3 regions of the Clostridium sp. JS66 genome follow, and region 1 is predicted to be linked to each of the others. Evidence: riboswitches for the same ligand, from Rfam matches in the RefSeq annotation. Region 1 holds a riboswitch; each other region holds the start of a gene.

Evidence for each region. Region 1 has a riboswitch for thiamine pyrophosphate ahead of thiD (bifunctional hydroxymethylpyrimidine kinase/phosphomethylpyrimidine kinase). Riboswitches for the same ligand answer to the same signal wherever they lie in the genome.
Region 2: it holds a riboswitch for thiamine pyrophosphate, as region 1 does, so the genes downstream of both, Q6H37_RS22155 (thiamine phosphate synthase) here and thiD (bifunctional hydroxymethylpyrimidine kinase/phosphomethylpyrimidine kinase) in region 1, are expected to answer to the same signal.
Region 3: it holds a riboswitch for thiamine pyrophosphate, as region 1 does, so the genes downstream of both, thiW (energy coupling factor transporter S component ThiW) here and thiD (bifunctional hydroxymethylpyrimidine kinase/phosphomethylpyrimidine kinase) in region 1, are expected to answer to the same signal.

What each region holds. Positions count from the first base shown of each region.
Region 1 is NZ_CP131467.1:698,436-704,365, reverse strand. Features, by position in the region: gene thiM (hydroxyethylthiazole kinase) at 1-418, opposite strand, end outside; gene thiD (bifunctional hydroxymethylpyrimidine kinase/phosphomethylpyrimidine kinase) at 549-1,352, opposite strand; TPP riboswitch at 1,459-1,560, opposite strand; gene rodA (rod shape-determining protein RodA) at 1,620-2,732, opposite strand; gene Q6H37_RS03120 (methyl-accepting chemotaxis protein) at 2,930-4,633, opposite strand; gene addA (helicase-exonuclease AddAB subunit AddA) at 4,672-5,930, opposite strand, start outside.
Region 2 is NZ_CP131467.1:4,812,904-4,818,833, reverse strand. Features, by position in the region: gene Q6H37_RS22170 (efflux RND transporter periplasmic adaptor subunit) at 1-793, opposite strand, end outside; gene Q6H37_RS22165 (TetR/AcrR family transcriptional regulator) at 989-1,630, shown strand; gene Q6H37_RS22160 (asparaginase) at 1,846-2,850, shown strand; TPP riboswitch at 2,981-3,089, shown strand; gene Q6H37_RS22155 (thiamine phosphate synthase) at 3,162-3,749, shown strand; tRNA gene Q6H37_RS22150 (tRNA-Ser) at 3,813-3,903, shown strand; gene Q6H37_RS22145 (aminotransferase class IV) at 3,989-4,744, opposite strand; gene pabB (aminodeoxychorismate synthase component I) at 4,762-5,930, opposite strand, start outside.
Region 3 is NZ_CP131467.1:4,402,365-4,408,294, reverse strand. Features, by position in the region: gene Q6H37_RS20455 (HAMP domain-containing methyl-accepting chemotaxis protein) at 1-1,014, opposite strand, end outside; TPP riboswitch at 1,248-1,354, shown strand; gene thiW (energy coupling factor transporter S component ThiW) at 1,769-2,338, shown strand; gene thiM (hydroxyethylthiazole kinase) at 2,316-3,113, shown strand; gene Q6H37_RS20440 (helix-turn-helix transcriptional regulator) at 3,196-3,729, opposite strand; gene Q6H37_RS20435 (response regulator transcription factor) at 4,028-4,729, shown strand; gene Q6H37_RS20430 (HAMP domain-containing sensor histidine kinase) at 4,737-5,654, shown strand; gene Q6H37_RS20425 (ABC transporter ATP-binding protein) at 5,813-5,930, shown strand, end outside.

The DNA.
Region 1 (5,930 bases):
TTGATGCCTCACCAGCTAAGAACTTTATTTCTCCAATATTGCCTTTTATAATATCCACACGTCCTACTTCAAATATTCTATTTATTACAGAAAGTTTTCTTGGTATAGCTCCACAAGCCACAGGATCTAGTACTACAGGTATATTATTTTGTTTTGCAGATATACTTGCAAGTACTGCTGCTGCTTCTTGTTCTTTTGTTAAAGTTCCAACATTTATATATAGTGCTGAGGATAACTTTACAAAATCAAAAACTTCATCATAAGCTTCACACATAGCTGGGGAAGCACCAAAAGATAAAAGTATATTTGCACAATCATTTATTGTTACATAATTTGTTATACAGTGCACCAATGGAACCTTTTTTCTAAGCTTTGCTAAACTTTCAGCCACTTTATCCATCATGTTTAAATCATTCATTTTTAATTCCCCCACATTTTTAATATTTTTAATAACTCAATTGTCCTCTGAAAAAAAGTTGTGTCGCAATATTTTTAAACTGCGAAAATTAAGTTGTTTATAATTATCATAGTTAAAATCACTTATTCTTTTATTCAAAATCTACATCTGCCTTTTTATAAAGTTCAATAAAATGTCCTACTGGTCCTACTCCATGTCCTATAGAAAAAGAGTTTTCTATAGCCTTGGTTATATATTCTTTAGAAAGTGTCACTGATTGTTTTACACTATATCCCTTAGCTAAATAAGAAGCTATTGCTGAGGATAATGTACATCCTGTTCCATGTGTATTTTTAGTGTTGATTCTATGCCCTGCTAAATTTATAAATCCATCATCACATAGCAGTATATCATTGGCATCATTACATCTGTGACCACCTTTTATCAAAACATTTTTAACACCAAATTCTTTTATTTTCGCTGCTGCATTTTTCATATCATCTGCATTTTCTATTTTCATATTTGTTAATACTTCTGCTTCTGGAATATTAGGAGTTACTAAATCTGATATTGATACAAGTTCCTTTATAGCTTCTTGTGCTTCAGGCTTTAAAAGAAAATATCCACTTTTAGAAACCATAACTGGATCTAATACTATATTTTTTGCTTTAAATTTCAACAGTAATTTTTTTATCACTCCTATGGTTTTACTATTAGAAACCATTCCAATCTTTACACTATCTACATCTATGTCAGTAAATATAGATGTTATTTGTGCCGCTATCATTTCATCCGTAACATCCATTACATCTTGTACCCCTACAGTATTTTGTGCTGTTATAGCTGCGATAACACTCATACCATAAACACCTAATGCACTCATAGTCTTTAAATCTGCTTGAATTCCTGCCCCTCCACAGCTATCTGATCCTGCAATAGTTAGGACTTTTTTCACTTTAATCACTCCTTATATGGCTGTGTGGATGATAAACATACTCTAATTTAAGTAAAACAAAAAGTGTATCGCAGAAAAGCAATACACTTGAAAATATATTATTTTATATCATAAAATATCTGCTTCCCTACGCCAGTTTTACCTAGATCAGGTTCAAAGGGTTAGAGAAAACTCTCTTCTCAGCCTTACAGCACCCCCACAACGAATTTATTAAATTTTTACTTAATTACAATTATATTGTACATATATTTATAAATATTTGCAACCTTAAAAATTAATTTTTCTTCTTCTCATATACACATTTAAAACTAATCCTAATGATATAAAATTAGTTAAAATAGAACTTCCTCCATAACTCATAAAAGGTAGAGTAATTCCTGCTATTGGCATAATACCTATTGTCATACCTATATTTTGAAATATAGAAAATATAAAGGATGCTGCTGTTCCCACACATATAAGTCTTCCAAAAATATCTTTAGATTCCTTAGCTGCATTAATCATTCTATACAACAATATACCAAAAAAAATCAGCAGAATAACAGCTCCAATCAATCCCCATTCTTCTCCTACCACCGCAAATATAAAATCAGTATGAACCTCAGGTATATAACCTCCTGACACTTGTACACCTTTTAAATATCCACTGCCAAACAACCTTCCAGATCCTATACCTATAATTGATTGCATTAATTGAAATGCTGTATCCTGTTGATACAATTCTGGATTTAAAAATGAAATTATTCTGTCTTTCTGATAACTTTTCATTAAACCACTAAACCATATAAATACACTTATTGGAATCATGGACAAAAATCCATATATTATAACTTTTAAATTTAAGTTACTTATAAAAAATATAGCTAATGTTATAAAAAAACATATTAAAGCCATACCTAAATTAGGTTGTACTATAATTAAAATCATTGGTATAGCAGCATATGCACAAAGGGTTAAAAAGTTTTTTATATTATTAATGTTACCTTCCATATCATCTAATTTTTTAGCAAGCATTAATATTAGACCTATTTTTACAAATTCACCAGGTTCTATGGCTCTATTTCCTATTCTTATCCAAGAAGCAGCACCTTTAACAGCTCTACTTGTTATATCATTAAATAACAATAGCGCTACTCCACTCCAGTATATAAATCCGCAATATGAACCTATTGTTTTATAATCAAAATTTAGCAGTATATATACAACTATAACTCCAACAATTAACCAAATAGATTGCAATTCAAAATAGCTGAATCCACACTTATTGTGTGTTGCACTAAAAATATTAGCTATACCAAAACATACAATAAGTATAGCTGCGAATAACATTATATAATCCAAATCCTTTAAAAACTTTCTGCTTAATAAAATCTTTCTCATTCTTTACTTTCCTCCACAACAAATCCAAAAACTAATTGACACATCTACTCATCATTATGTAATAATTACATCCTTACATCAATGAATAATTTTCAATAAATTACATATATTGTGGTAAAAAATAAGAATATATTGAAAATAAAGGATTAACTTTTTCTGAACAATTAATTAATAAAAATGACACATATGGTATAATCCTATTTTTCTATAATCAAATCTGCCATAATAACTCCATCAATTTCTCCAAACTTATTTTTAAATGGTACTGCTATGGCAATGCAATAATTAAAGGATACATTAGATATATATGGTTCAGTATAATATTCATTCCCTTTCATTGCCTCTTTAAAATAAGGCCTAAATGAATAGTTATTATTTTCATATGATATAGGCTTACTAGCAGATTTCATAATACCTTTCTCATCCATCACACCTATATATTCAAATTCTTTATATAAATTTTCTTTTTCCTTTAATAACTGTGAAGCCCCATCTATTGGCAAAGATTTAGAATTTATTTCTTCAGTTATACTTTTCAGTTTTAAGAATCCAGACTTAATAGATTTTTTTTCATTTTCTCCTATTTCTATGTTATTTATAAAATCTTTAAGCCTTAAATCTACACTATCTGCTGCATCATTCATATTTCTTATTAACTCAGAAAGGCTCTCCATTGATGCTGATTGTTCCTGTGCTGACGCAGAAACTTCCTGTGTAAATGCTACTGATTCTTCGTTAGCTGAAATGATATCATTTATTAGTTCATTAACCTTATCGGACATTAATGATGTTTGGCTAGCTAACTTATGTATTTCATTAATAGCATCATAAGTTGAACTAGTTGACCCTTTGATTTTTGAAAATGAATTCTTAGATTCATCTGCAAATCTTATATCCTTCTTTGTACTTTCTGCTTGCTCATTAGCTTCTTTAGTTATTTGAGCTATTTTTAAAGTTATGTTATCAATAATTTTTGTTATTTCCTCTGCAGAGCTTGAGGATTGTTCTGCTAATTCTTTAACTTCATCTGCTACTACAGCAAATCCTTTTCCATGCTCACCTGCTCTTGCTGCTTCAATAGATGCATTTAGAGCCAAAAGATTTGTTTGTTCACTTATTTCAGTTACCACTGTAGCAATATTTTTTATTGCATCAGCCTCACTTTGAAGTGTCTCAACATTGTTAGCAAGCTTTACACTCACATCCCCAGTCCCCTTAATTTTCACAATTATTTCATCAAAAACTTTAACACTTTCATTAATTACATTAATCATTTCCTTTGCAATATTTTCAGTATTTTGGGCATGCTCAGCTATAATTTCAGCATTACTTACCATTTGCTTTGCACTTTCTCCTGTGCTTTCTGCATTTCCAGATTGTACTGAAGCTGATTCACTAATCGCAATTATAGATTTAGTTATTTCATTTGATGATGATAAAGTTTGTTTTGTATTCTTATTTAGATTGCTAGACAAATCTCTAGTTTTTTGAGACATTTCTGCTATCTCACATAAAATTTTTCTAGTATTTCCTACCACAATATTTATACTATCTGCTAAAGTAGACATATATCCCTTTGATTTTAATTTTATAGCTAAATCTCCTTGTGATATCTTATTTAAATCATATTTTAATTTGTCAATTTTTATAAATATGCTATTTAAAAACATTGCAATTATAACTGATAATATTAATGCACATATTACCATGGAAATAAGAACTATAAGTGTACTTTTAGAATTAAACTGAGACATTATAGAACTTATTTCTCCACTATTACTTGATTTAGATAAAAGTATATTTCTAAGCATATTTTGTGAAATATAAGATATTATAAAACCAGTTATTAATAATATAGCTAGGAATAATGTTATAGACAATGATATTATTTTATTTTTCATTACTATTTTCCTCCTAATTTTATTAATTTGAATTTAAATTAAAGTTCCAATATCTTATCATTAAAAAATAAATATAAATATTTATTTTTTATACTTTTTCCTGTTAATCTTTCAAGCGCATTTTTATAGCACTGAATTTGAACTGAATATCTTTCTTTGATTTTATCTAAATCATCTACATAATCTGTTTTATAATCTAAAAGCACTAATTCATCATCTTCTTCAAAATAGCAATCTATTATTCCCTGCAAAAGTAATTTTTCTCCTTCATATACATCCTTTGGCAAATCTTTGTAAAGCTCAATGCTATCTAAACTTACAATAAAAGGAACTTCCCTCAAAACTTTTTTTGATTTTATCATTCTTTTTCCTAGAGTAGAGTTAAAAAAACTTAATACTTTATTTATGTTAATTGAATTAGCTTCTTCTCTAGTTATAAATTCTCTATTTACTAAGTCATTCACCTGGTTAGATATCTCTTCATAGTTAGAAACCTTTTTCAAATCTACATGCTGCATAACAGTATGTAGCACTGTCCCCTTCTCTGCTGCTGATAACTTTGTTGTTTTCTGAAGGAATGCAGGTTTATTTAATTTACTAGAATCAACTAAAAATGAACTGCCTTCGTCTGCTGATAGAAAATCGAATCTTCTCTTTATCTCTGATACAGAAAACTTTGATGGTATATTGCAGGACTCTTTGTATTTATACTGCCAATTGAGTCTTCTATTAACTTCCTCATAATATATGCTATTACCACCATTTAACGCTTCATCTTTTACTATTTTAATTATATCTTCTTTCTCATTTTCATCACACAGATCATTTTTAAAATCTTCCTTTTTCCAAAACTTAACACACCATTTAGACTTATCATCTACTAAAGGTTCAAAATTCTGCACACCACCAATATCTCTTATAACCTTTCCAGATGGGTGCTTAGCTACAGCTGGTACTATCCAATCTAAATAGTTTTTAGCATTTATCACCACATATTCAGGTATTTTTCCTTCTTCATACTTTATAGCTTCACACCATTTTTCTGAAGTTTTTTCTAGATCCTTAGCAGTACCTGTTATTATAAGTTTTTCTTTTGCTCTTGTAAGTGCTACATATAATATTCTCATTTCTTCAGATAGGGTTTCAACTTTTATTTTCTTTTTAAGTACCTGTTTAGCAATAGTTGGATAACTAATCCTTCTATCTATGTTTACATATTCTGGTCCTAACCCTAGTTCACTGTGAAAGAGTACACTTCTGTTCATATCCATTAAATTAAAATTTTTACCTGTTCCCG
Region 2 (5,930 bases), 2.2 Mb from region 1:
CTCCTTCTTTACCTAATACATCAACAACATAACCATCCATATCTGCAGTCATGGATGCATCGTTTAGTATATTTTCTTTTGATTCGTAATCTGCTTTTGCTTCATTTAATTGACCCAAAGTTGCCTGTTTATCTTCAGGTCTAGATCCTTTTTGCAACTGCTGTAAACTTTGCTCAGCACTATTTAATGAGTTTTGAGCATTGTCCAATTGAAGTTTTGAATCATTTAATTGCTGGCTTGAAATAGCACTTGACTGATACAATTTAAGATATTTATTATATAAATCCTTATAATAATTACAGCCATTTTGTGCATTTTTTACAGCTATTTCGGCCCTATTTATATCTTCTTGTTGAGTTCCATTTACTGCCTTATCATATTGTGCTGAAGCTTCATCCACTTTAGATTTAGAAGCCTGTGCTGCAAAATTTAAATCGGTTTTATCAAGTTCAGCCAATTTTTCACCTTTTTTTACATGTTGACCTTTTGATACATATATTTTCATGATTTTGGCTGAGCTTTTAAAAGATAATTTTCTGACCTCGCTGCCTCCAGTTAATCCCTGATATTGAAGTGTCATAGGAAAACTTCCACTCTTAATTTCCATAGTTTTTACTGGATAACTTTTGGTAGTAGTTTCTTTTTCAGTATTCTTTGAAAAAACTGTAAAATACGCTGTTAATGCAACAATAGCTAAAATAGTTATAGTAGATAGAAATATAATAGATAAATTTTTTCTTGTTGCAGTATTAGATAATTTATTTTTTATAATGTTAAGAATTTTGTTTGACATAATACACCTCCTAATGCGAGAATGATAGGTCGCGACTGTATGGTCAACATAGAAAATTATATCATTATGTGCTTTTTGATGTCAATGCTAGAAAACTTTTTCACAAATGTTATAATTATTATTGATAAGATTATATAATTAGAAATTCATTACTTAAGTTATATTAATTATGAAACTACGAAATTAGGAGTGGTGATGTTGCCAAATAAGACTTTTTTTAATTTGCCCCAAGAAAGGCAAGAAGAAATTATACAAATATCTATTGGAGAATTTGCAAATCATGATTTTGATTCAGCTTCTTTAAATAGAATTATAAATAGTTTAAAAATTGCTAAAGGAAGTTTCTACAGGTACTTTAATAACAAAACAGATTTGTATATTTTTCTTATTGATTATACTATAAAGAAACAGTTGGATTATATAACTGATTTTGAAGCTGAGGAAGAGCATTTAGACACTATAGCTATAGCAAAAAAACTTGTACTACATGTGTTGCAATTTGATTTTATATATTACAATTATGCTAATTTTCTTTTTCATGCCTGCAAAAGTGAGCAATTTAAATCATATTTGCCAATGAGACGCAAAGAATTTATAGATATAGTAGATGTGTTTCAAAATAAAAAATTGATACGCAAGGATTTAGATAAAAGTATTATAATTTTTTATATATTTAGAAATATGATACTTTTAAGAGATTTTATTATGGAAAAATTAAATATACCAGAAACAGAATTTTCTAAAGGATATATTACATATAAAAAGCATGAAAAATCTATAAGTGAAATTACAGAAAAATATTGTGATTTATTATTGAATGGTATAAAACAGAAATGATTTAAGAATTCAAATACGAATTGATAAAATCAATATATATAGTAATTGGATAATTATTTTCATTACTATTTTAATATATAAAATGCCTATCCTTAAACATTATTAGAAGCATATAAGGAATATTATTGGTAATATGTGAAACATTCTGAAATTTAGAGGAATAAGCTATATTATGAAGAATGTTAAATAATCCAATAAAATTAGGGGGGATAGGTGTGTCTGAAATACTTGTGAATGTAAAAAGAGGATCTATAGTAGAAAGCTTGCATAGAGGTGATATAGCTGTAGTTAATAATGACGGAAAACTTTTATATTCTATTGGAGATCCATACAAGGTTACTTATATGAGGTCAGCAGCAAAACCAATTCAAACTTTAAATGTAATCCTAAGTGGTGCAGCAGATAAATTTAAGTTTACAGATGAGGAAATTTCTATAATGTGTGCTTCCCATTATGGTGAAGATTTTCATAGAAAAACAGTTGAAGGCATAATGAAAAAAATAGGATTGTCTGTAAATGATCTTTTATGTGGAACTACGTTATCTTTAAATGAAGAGTATAAGAATCAGCTTATATGGGATCACGTAAAACTAAATCCTACAAATACTGATTGTTCAGGAAAACATGCAGGTATGCTTGCTGCATGTATTTGCAAGGGTTATGATGTAAAGGATTATAATTTGGAACAACATGTTATACAAAAAGAAATAAAAAAAGTAGTAGCAGAAATGTGTGGTATAGATGAGAAAAAAATATTTATAGGAACAGATGGATGTACGGTTCCAGTATATGGTATTCCTCTATATAATATGGCATTTGGATTTGCAAAGCTGGCCAATCCAAATAATTTGTCTATAGAATATAGAAATGCTGCCAACAGAGTATTTAAGGCTATGAATAATGCACCTGAAATGATAGCAGGTACTAATGGATTCTGTACAGAACTTATAAAAAATACTCATGGTAAGCTAATAGGTAAATTTGGAGCAGAAGCAGTTTATTGTATTGGAATAAAAAATATGAACATTGGTATAGCAGTAAAAATAGAAGATGGAAATAGTAGTAGAGCATTATATCCAGTAGTTATTCAATGCCTTGAAGATTTAAATGTTTTAGATGAAGAAGAGAAAAAGGCTTTAAATAAGTTTAAAATAATGAAAAATTTAAATAATGTAGGAAAAAGTGTTGGAGAAATAAAGCCTGTTTTTAATTTAAAATAACAGTATATATAAAAATAATTTTAACATCACTGGAAAATTGATGATTAGCACATAATAAGGCTAGATTTAAATGAAATTGACTTTATTTTAAGCTTATGGTAAATTGATGCTAAAATGTGTTGACAAATTAATATAAGTTAAGGGGAGTTCATAATAGTGGACTGAGAGTGGAATGATATTCATTATCTTCATAACCTGATTTGGGTAATAACGACATAGGGAGAAGAATTATAGATTTTAAGCACAAATTCTCTATGAATTTGTGCTTTTTACGTTTTGATATGATTTTAATAAAAGGTGGTGGATAAGCTTTGTTTAATTTAAAGGAAAATAAAAAAATATATGTAGTTACAAATAGGCATTTAATAGAGCAGAGCAGCAATCTGTGTGAAGTAATAGAAAAATGTGCATTTAAGGGTGCAGATGGTGTTATATTAAGGGAAAAAGATTTAGAGTATGAAGCGTTAAAACATTTAGGTGAAAAAATTAAAACTATAACAGGTGAATATAATATTCCTTTAATTATTAATGGAAATATTAAAGCAGCTCTAGATATAAATGCTTATGGATTTCATACAAGCTTTGAAAACTTTAAAAATATGAAAAGCAATGAAAGTATTTGTAAAAAAATTGTTGTGGGGGTATCTGTTCATAAAGTAGAAGAAGCAGTGGAAGCAGAAAAGCTTGGTGCAAGTTATTTATTGGCAGGTCATATATTTGAAACAGACTGTAAGTTGGGGTTAAAAGGAAGAGGAATAGAGTTTTTAGAAAAAATATGTGAAAGTGTTACTATACCAGTTATAGCCATAGGAGGAATAAATGAAGATAACATAAAAAAAGTTTTAAGTACTAAAGCTTATGGAGTGGCTATTATGTCTTCGGCTATGAAAATAGGATAAAAATTAAATTTAAAAAAGTGTTGACATTTAATCATATGGTTGTTATAATTATAAATGTTCTTTGGAAAGATGGTCGAGTTGGTTTAAGGCACCGGTCTTGAAAACCGGCGTACGGGTGACCGTACCTAGGGTTCGAATCCCTATCTTTCCGCCATAGAAAACACCTAATTATATTTTAAATATAGTTAGGTGTTTTTATTTTAAATTACTTAATAAAATAAGTTATAGGCTGCCTTGCTTTAATATTTATTTAAATGTTCTTTATAAACTTTTCTTATTTCCTCAATAATACTATAGTCGTTAAAATTTCTATTGCAAATATTAGAAACCTTCATTATTCCCATAAGGCTATTAGTTAAAAAAACACTATCTGCGGACATTAAATCCTCCTTGTTGAATTTACCTTCAGTAACATCAAAGTTATTTATTATAAACTTTCTTACTGTACCTTCAAGTAATCCACATTTTTTATGTGGAGTATATATTTTTTTGTTCTTGATAAAAAATACATTAGAGATACTTCCTTCAGTTAGCTTATTGTTGGTGTTGAAAAATAATACTTCATTATATCCTTCATTAATACATTTTTCGTGCTCTAGTATATTTTCTAAATAATTTAAAGATTTTAGATATGTAAGCTTAGAAAATTCATTTTTTTTAACAGAACTTATTTTAGCTTTAAATCCTTTATTATATTGTTCAACAGTATAATTATTTTTTTTAGTAGTAAATAATACATTTTTTTCTGTAACTACTAGCTTTAACACACAATTGCTGCAGTGAAGTTTTTTTACAGCATCTATAACTTCAGCTTCAGTAATTTTTTTATCTATTCCTATAATGGAAAGCCCATTATTTATCCTAAATAAATGATCCTCAAGAAAAATTGGTATATTATTTACAAGCATTGTTTCAAAAAGTCCTCTTCCAAAATAAAAACCACTATCTAAAAGTAAATTCTGATTTTTTGATATTTTGCCATTTAAAAGTATCATGAACTCAAATCTCCTTTTCATAGTACATTCATCAAAGCCTTAGCTTTATCCAATGTTTCATTATATTCAGACTCATTTTCGGATTCCCAGGTAATTCCTCCACCAACACCTAAATAAGCCTTTTCATCTTTTATAAGTATAGTTCTGATAACTATATTTAAGTCTGCATTACCATCAAAACCTAAATATCCTATAGAACCTGTATAAATATTTCTTCTAGTATTTTCTAATTCCTCAATTATTTCCATAGATCTTACTTTAGGGGCCCCTGTTATAGAACCACCAGGAAAACATGCCTTTATACAATCAACTGCTGTGTATTCTGTTTTTAATTCTCCAGTAATAGTTGATACTAAATGAAATACCGTACTGTATTCTTCTAATTTAAAGAGTTCTGTTACTTTTACAGAATAAGGCTTACAAACCTTACTCAAATCATTTCTCTCCAAATCTACAATCATTAATAATTCAGACTTATCTTTTTCACTATTTATAAGTTCTTGCCTATTTTTTAAATCTTCTTCTTTATTTTTTCCTCTAGGTCTTGTACCTTTAATAGGTCTTGTTTCAACAACGGTATTCCTTATTTTTAAAAACCTTTCTGGAGAAGAAGATACTAAACTAAAATCTTCAACATTCATCAATGCAGCAAATGGAGCTGGATTTATATGTCTTAAATTTTTATATATTTCATAAGGTTCTTTTTTTGTTTTGCAACAAAATCTTTGAGTTAGATTAGTAATATAAATATCTCCATTTCGTATGAACTGTCTAACCTTTTCTACTGTTTCAATGTATTTACTCTTACTAAAGTTTGATGTGAATTTGGTATCACTTTTGTAAATTTCTCTATATATGATCTTGCTTCCTGATATTATTTTATGTTTTATTTTATATATGCTTTCTTCTTTGGAATTTAATATACCAAGGGAAGTGATATAAGTTTTCTTTTTTAAGTTATCTACTATAACTGCATTGTCATAGAAGTAAAAATAGCAATCTGGTATTTTTACTTCTTGCTTAGCTGTTATAGGGAGATCTTCTATAACTCTTCCTAGATCATAGGAAAAGTAACCCATGGCTCCTGCAACATATGGGAGTTCTGTGTTATTTTCAATTTTACATCCATTGATAAGTTTATTAAGCTCTTGAAATGGATCAGCATTAAATTCCTTTCCATTTATAG
Region 3 (5,930 bases), 2.6 Mb from region 1:
ACTTGATATTCCTTGAACTACATTAGTTACCATGACATTACCTTGTTCTGCCAACGCTGATTGTTCAGTACTAGCTTTTGATAAATTATTCATAGCTTCAGCAATTTGCTCAGAAGCTCTGTTAACTTCTTCAGAGGAGTTTGTCATTTCTCCAGAAGATGAGTATACATTTTTACTAAGTTCTTTAGTATGTGAAATTAATATTCTAATTTTTTCTATAAATCCATTGAATTTTTCAGTGACTCTACCTAATTCATCTTTTTTAAGTATTTCTCCCTTAACGGTAAAGTCTCCATTTTCTGCACGTTCCATTAATAATTGGAGTTGGTCTATAAAATTTATAATTCTCTTGTAAGTTAGGAAAATTAGTGCTGCAAAAAATATACTTATACAAATACTAATTAATATAATAGCAATTAAAGATTTTTGAAATTTGCTATTATCTTCTTTCAATTGATTTATGCTGTTTGCAACTTCTGAGTTTTCTTTTTGTTGTATTTGTTTTACTAATAAATCCATATTGTCAGTAGATTCTCTGTCAACACCTTTTACTAATGCATCAACAATTTTAAAACTTTGAAGGTTATTTTTATCATAACTTTGTATAGCTTGAGTGTATTTATTATGAAGTTCTTTATGGGAATTTGCTAGTTTGTCTACTAAAGCAGTATCCATGTTTTGTTTGGACATAGATTCTTTTAGTTTACTTAATCCTGTTTGGACAGTTTCGTCTTGTTTTAAAAATTCGCTATATGACTTATCAAAGGATTCTGGATCATTGCCTCTTAATAATGTATCCTTCCAATATTGAACTTGCTTTTTAAAGTCAACTTGTACAACTCTTGCATTATCAGTTAATGCAACATAATTGTTAATAGAATACATCTTATTATTGACCTTATCATTTTCATTTTTGAAGGAAATCCATGAAAAAGTTCCAATTCCAATTGTAAAAATAATTACGAAACATACTAGTAAAAATAGGGTTCTTCCAATATTTTGATTGTTTTTCATATGCTTTGTCTCCTTTAATTTTGTTTGATTATAATATATTTAAGTACATCCTTTGTTTTCCACATAAATGAATAACTTAAAGTTTTAGCACACCTGTTTATTATAGATTATCCTTATGGATTTTCCAAGTAATAAATAGTTATTTCATTTAAGAAATTATATAAGAAAGTAAACCTTTACTACGAATTACTTTTAATGGGTGTGTTGAAATTAGAAATGATATATGGTATAATTTCCTTAAAAAGGGGAGCTTGTTTAAGCAGGCTGAGAGGAAGTGTATGCTTCGACCCATAACTTGATTCGGATAATACCGACGTAAGGAAATATTTGATTTATGCTTTTATTATTTTGCAAGTGTAAATGGAATGTGCCTTATAGGTATATTCCATTTTTTATTTTTTTTAGGAGCAGAGGGGGAGCGCCCTAAGCTTTATATCAAAGGACAACTAAATAGCGAGGGAACTTGTGTTTCAAGGTGAGAGGAAGCTTTTGAGCTTCGACCGATCAATATCATGATTTCTAGTGACTAACAGCTCTAATACTCGCACTTTTCAAAGTGATAGTAAAGAGTGGGTTATGTCCTTGGATAAAGATTTTCAAGCATCAGATTGAATCTAACGCTTCATGTGATGTTAAGAAATCTATTTAAATCATATAGGGAATTGCTATTTAGTTACAATAAAATTATGCCTAAATGATGGTGTTTATTTCCTATATGGTTAGAAAATAAATATTATTATGGAGGTATTTTATTATGGAAAGAAACTCAAAACTATTAAAAAAACTTATGCTGGCAATGCTTATAGCAATGGGGGTTGTAATATCACCAATTCTTCGTATAGAAGGAATGTGCCCTATGTCTTCAGTTATAAATATTACATGTGCAGTTGTACTCGGACCTTGGTATGCACTACTTTGTGCTGTCTGCATTGGAATTATTAGAATGTTCCTTATGGGAATTCCACCTCTAGCTTTAACTGGTGCTGTTTTTGGTGCATTTTTGTCAGGACTTTTATACAGAGCATCTAAGAATACTTTGATTTTTGGAGTTTTAGGCGAAGTTATAGGAACTGGTATTATAGGAGCCATTGTTTCAGCACCTATTATGACATATTTTTGGGGTAAAAAAGGACTTTCATTAATGTTTTATGTTCCTTTATTCTTTACTGCTACAATTATAGGAGGAGCAATTGCTTTTATCTTCTTGGGAGCATTAAGTAAGAATGGGATGCTTATAAAGATTCAAAAGAGCTTGGGGGTAAAAGTTTATGACAAATCAACAGAGGTTAATAGAGAGATTATTGCAAATAAAACACAGTGTTAAAATCAATAAACCTCTTATTCATTGTATTACAAATCCAATTTCAATAAATGATTGTGCAAATGTAGTACTTGCTGTAGGTGCAAAACCTATTATGGCTGAACATCCTTTAGAGGTTTCAGAAATTACTTCTGTTTCTAAAGCATTGGGAGTTAATCTTGGAAATATAACAGATGCTCGAATGGAATCCATGATGATTTCAGGTAAAATAGCTTTTGAAAAGAAAATTCCTGAAATAATTGATCTTGTAGGTGTTGGCTGTAGTAATTTAAGATTAAACTACGCAAAAAAATTTATTTCAAAGTGTCGTCCAAGTGTTATTAAGGGCAATATGTCTGAAATAAAAGCAATTTGTGGTATAAAAAGTAATGCAAAGGGAATAGATGTAGGTGAAGGTGATGAAATAACATCTAAAAGCTTTGATGAAAATATAAAAATAATTAAGGAATTATCACTTAAAACTGGTGCTGTTATTGCAGCTACAGGGGTAGTAGATATAGTAGTAAATGGAGATGATGCTTATTTAATAAAAAATGGCTGCGAAATGCTTTCAATGGTAACGGGTACAGGATGTATGGTTACTGCACTTATAGCAAGTTATATTTCCTCATTAGATATATTAGGTGGTACTATTTTAGCAGTAGCACTTATGGGAATATGCGGGGAACTGTCACAGCATGTAAGTGGTATAGGAAGCTTTAGAACTGAACTTATAAATAATATATTTACAATTTCTGATGATACTATTGTAGAAAAAATAAAATGTAATTTCAAATAATATAAGGATCATAAAAAATTTCATATAAATATATTAATCATGAAAAATAAGACAGGGCTTAAATATCCTCCTGTCTTATTTTTTAAATTATTCCACTTAATCGTGCCATTTTTATTGCTGAAATCTTTCCACTAGCACCTAGTTTTTGGTATATATTTCGAAGATGTGTCCTTACAGTTTCCTGTGACATTCTAAGGTGTGATGCAACATCTTCTCTTTTTAAACCTTCAGCTATCAGTGAAAGCACTTCTATTTCTCTTGGAGATAGGCTGATTTTATCAAGCTTGTTTTTATTTAAACTTTCATTATACTGCTTTCCATAGTGTATTATTTTTTTCACATAGTCATTATTTGAATCATTATTTTCTATTATGTAGAGCATGTCCATAATATATGAGGCATTTTCAACAAAAGGCATTATAATATTATCTGCTTGTGCACTTAAAATTACTTTTTCAAGTGCAGATACACCTTTTTCTATACCATATAGATGATACAGAGCTACAGCTTTAAAAATACCATTGTGTATAAAACCCAATTGATTGCTGAAGATGGAAAAGTGTTCAACAAAACTTTCTGAAAGCATTTCTAAATTTATATAATTGCCAGACAACATGACAGCTTTACCATATAGTACTATCTGTTGTTTTAATATATTTATTTAAGGAATTTAAGTTTTATATTCCTTTTATAGGAGAGAAGGAGACTAAAGAAAGAAACAGCTATTATATTTTAAAGTTTAATACAATCTGGTTACTGTTCACCTTCCCTTTTGGATATGTCTACACAGTTCTAACAAATAGCCAATATAATTTATAAATAGAAACTTGATATTATTTGTCTGTCCACCTATAATTACACTGATAGAGTTTGTAGAAAGGACGGCAGAGCAAAGAGGGGAAAGGAGCTACAACATGAATAATGTTTTGATTATAGACGATGATAAAGAGCTTTGTGCTCTTATGAAAAAATGTGTAGAGCAAGAGAATTTATCTGCTATTATTGCACATGGTGGTGTAGAGGGGCTGCGTCTGGCTGACGAAAACAAAAATAGCTGCTCTCTTGTAATTTTGGACGTAATGATGCCGGATATAGGCGGTTTTCAAGTTCTGAAAAAAATTAGGGAAACAAGTAATATCCCGGTGCTTATGCTCACTGCTAAAAGTGACGAGGACGATAAGGTTTCAGGGTTGCGGCTAGGTGCTGACGATTACCTAACAAAACCCTTCAGCATTAACGAATTCATGGCTCGTGTCAATTCCCTTATTCGCCGCTACACTACCTTGAACCCAACTTTTGTAACGGATACTGATTATATAGTGTTAAAGGGCATGGTGATTGATAAATCAAATCGCATGGTTTCTGTTAATGATATTCCAGTTGAGCTTACAAGCAAAGAATTTGATTTACTTTCATTTTTGGCTTCCAATAAGGGACGGGTGTTTACCAAAAAACAGATTTATACGCAAGTGTGGAAAGAAGAATATAGTTTTGATGATAGTAATATTATGTCTTTTATCAGTAAATTGCGCAAAAAGATTGAACCAGATCCCGACCGTCCGTTTTATATTTTAACAGTCCGAGGTGTAGGCTATCGTTTTAATAAGGAGGCTTGACGTAAATATGAATGTTTATCTGCTTTTTGCGTTGGTTCTCGCCCTGCTTATTATAGCGTACCTTGTTTCTGTCTTGTGGCGTGTCCAAACACAACTTGCACTTATGAAAGACGCTTTAGAAGATGTAAAAAATGGAAATCTTAATCGACGTGTTTTAGCAACGGAGAGCGATATGACAAGGCAAATTTGTTATGGTATTAACGAAATTGCACTAAGCAGCCAAGCACGGCTTATTCAGCAAAAGCAATCAGAGCAGGCATACAAAGGTCTAATGGCAAGTCTTTCTCATGATGTGAAAACACCACTTGCTTCATTGGTTGGTTATTTGGAAGCAATCGAAAGTAAAATTGTTGTAGGAGAAGAAAAGGACGAATATATCCATGTTGCATCTGATAAAGCCCAGCACTTAAAACATTTTGTAGAAAATCTGTTTGAATGGGTTAAATTAGATGCTGGGGAACAAATTTTTCATTTTGAGATTTGTGATTTGAATGAGTTATCCCGTAATATTATAGCTGATTGGATTGCTATTTTAGAAAACAGCCATTTTGAATATGAATTTGATATACCTGAAACAGAGTATTCCATGCGCATAGACGCAACTGCGTATACCCGTATTCTCAATAATATATTACAAAATATTATTACCCACAGTGAAGGTGATAATATGTCGCTGCGTATTTTTGAGAATGAACAGCAGGCTAAAATTGTAATAACAGACAACGGGAAAGGTATATCTTCTGATAATCTCCCACTTATTTTTGAAAGAATGTACCAATGCGACCATTCACGGTCTGCAAAAGGAAACGGGCTTGGGCTTTCTATTTCCAAAGAGCTTGTCAGCGCTCATAAAGGGACTATTACAGCGGCCAGCATTCTCGGCTCTGGAACTACATTCACGATTTTATTGCCAAAAGCCCTGTGACATCACAGGGCTTTCTTACTGCTAAAACAAGATAAAAGCAAGGTTACGGCAAGGTTTTGGCAAGGTTAATGTTTTATACTTTTAATTGTGATTGTTTCTGTCTTTATATCGGTTATCACATTGCGAAAGCACAGTTATCGAAAGTGAGGAAATTTTATATGAATGATTTTGTGATTGAAACGAAACAACTGACAAAAATTTATGGAGATCAGACAGCAGTTAGCTCAGTCAATCTCCATGTAAAAAAAGGTGGGATTTACGGTCTGTTAGGGCGCA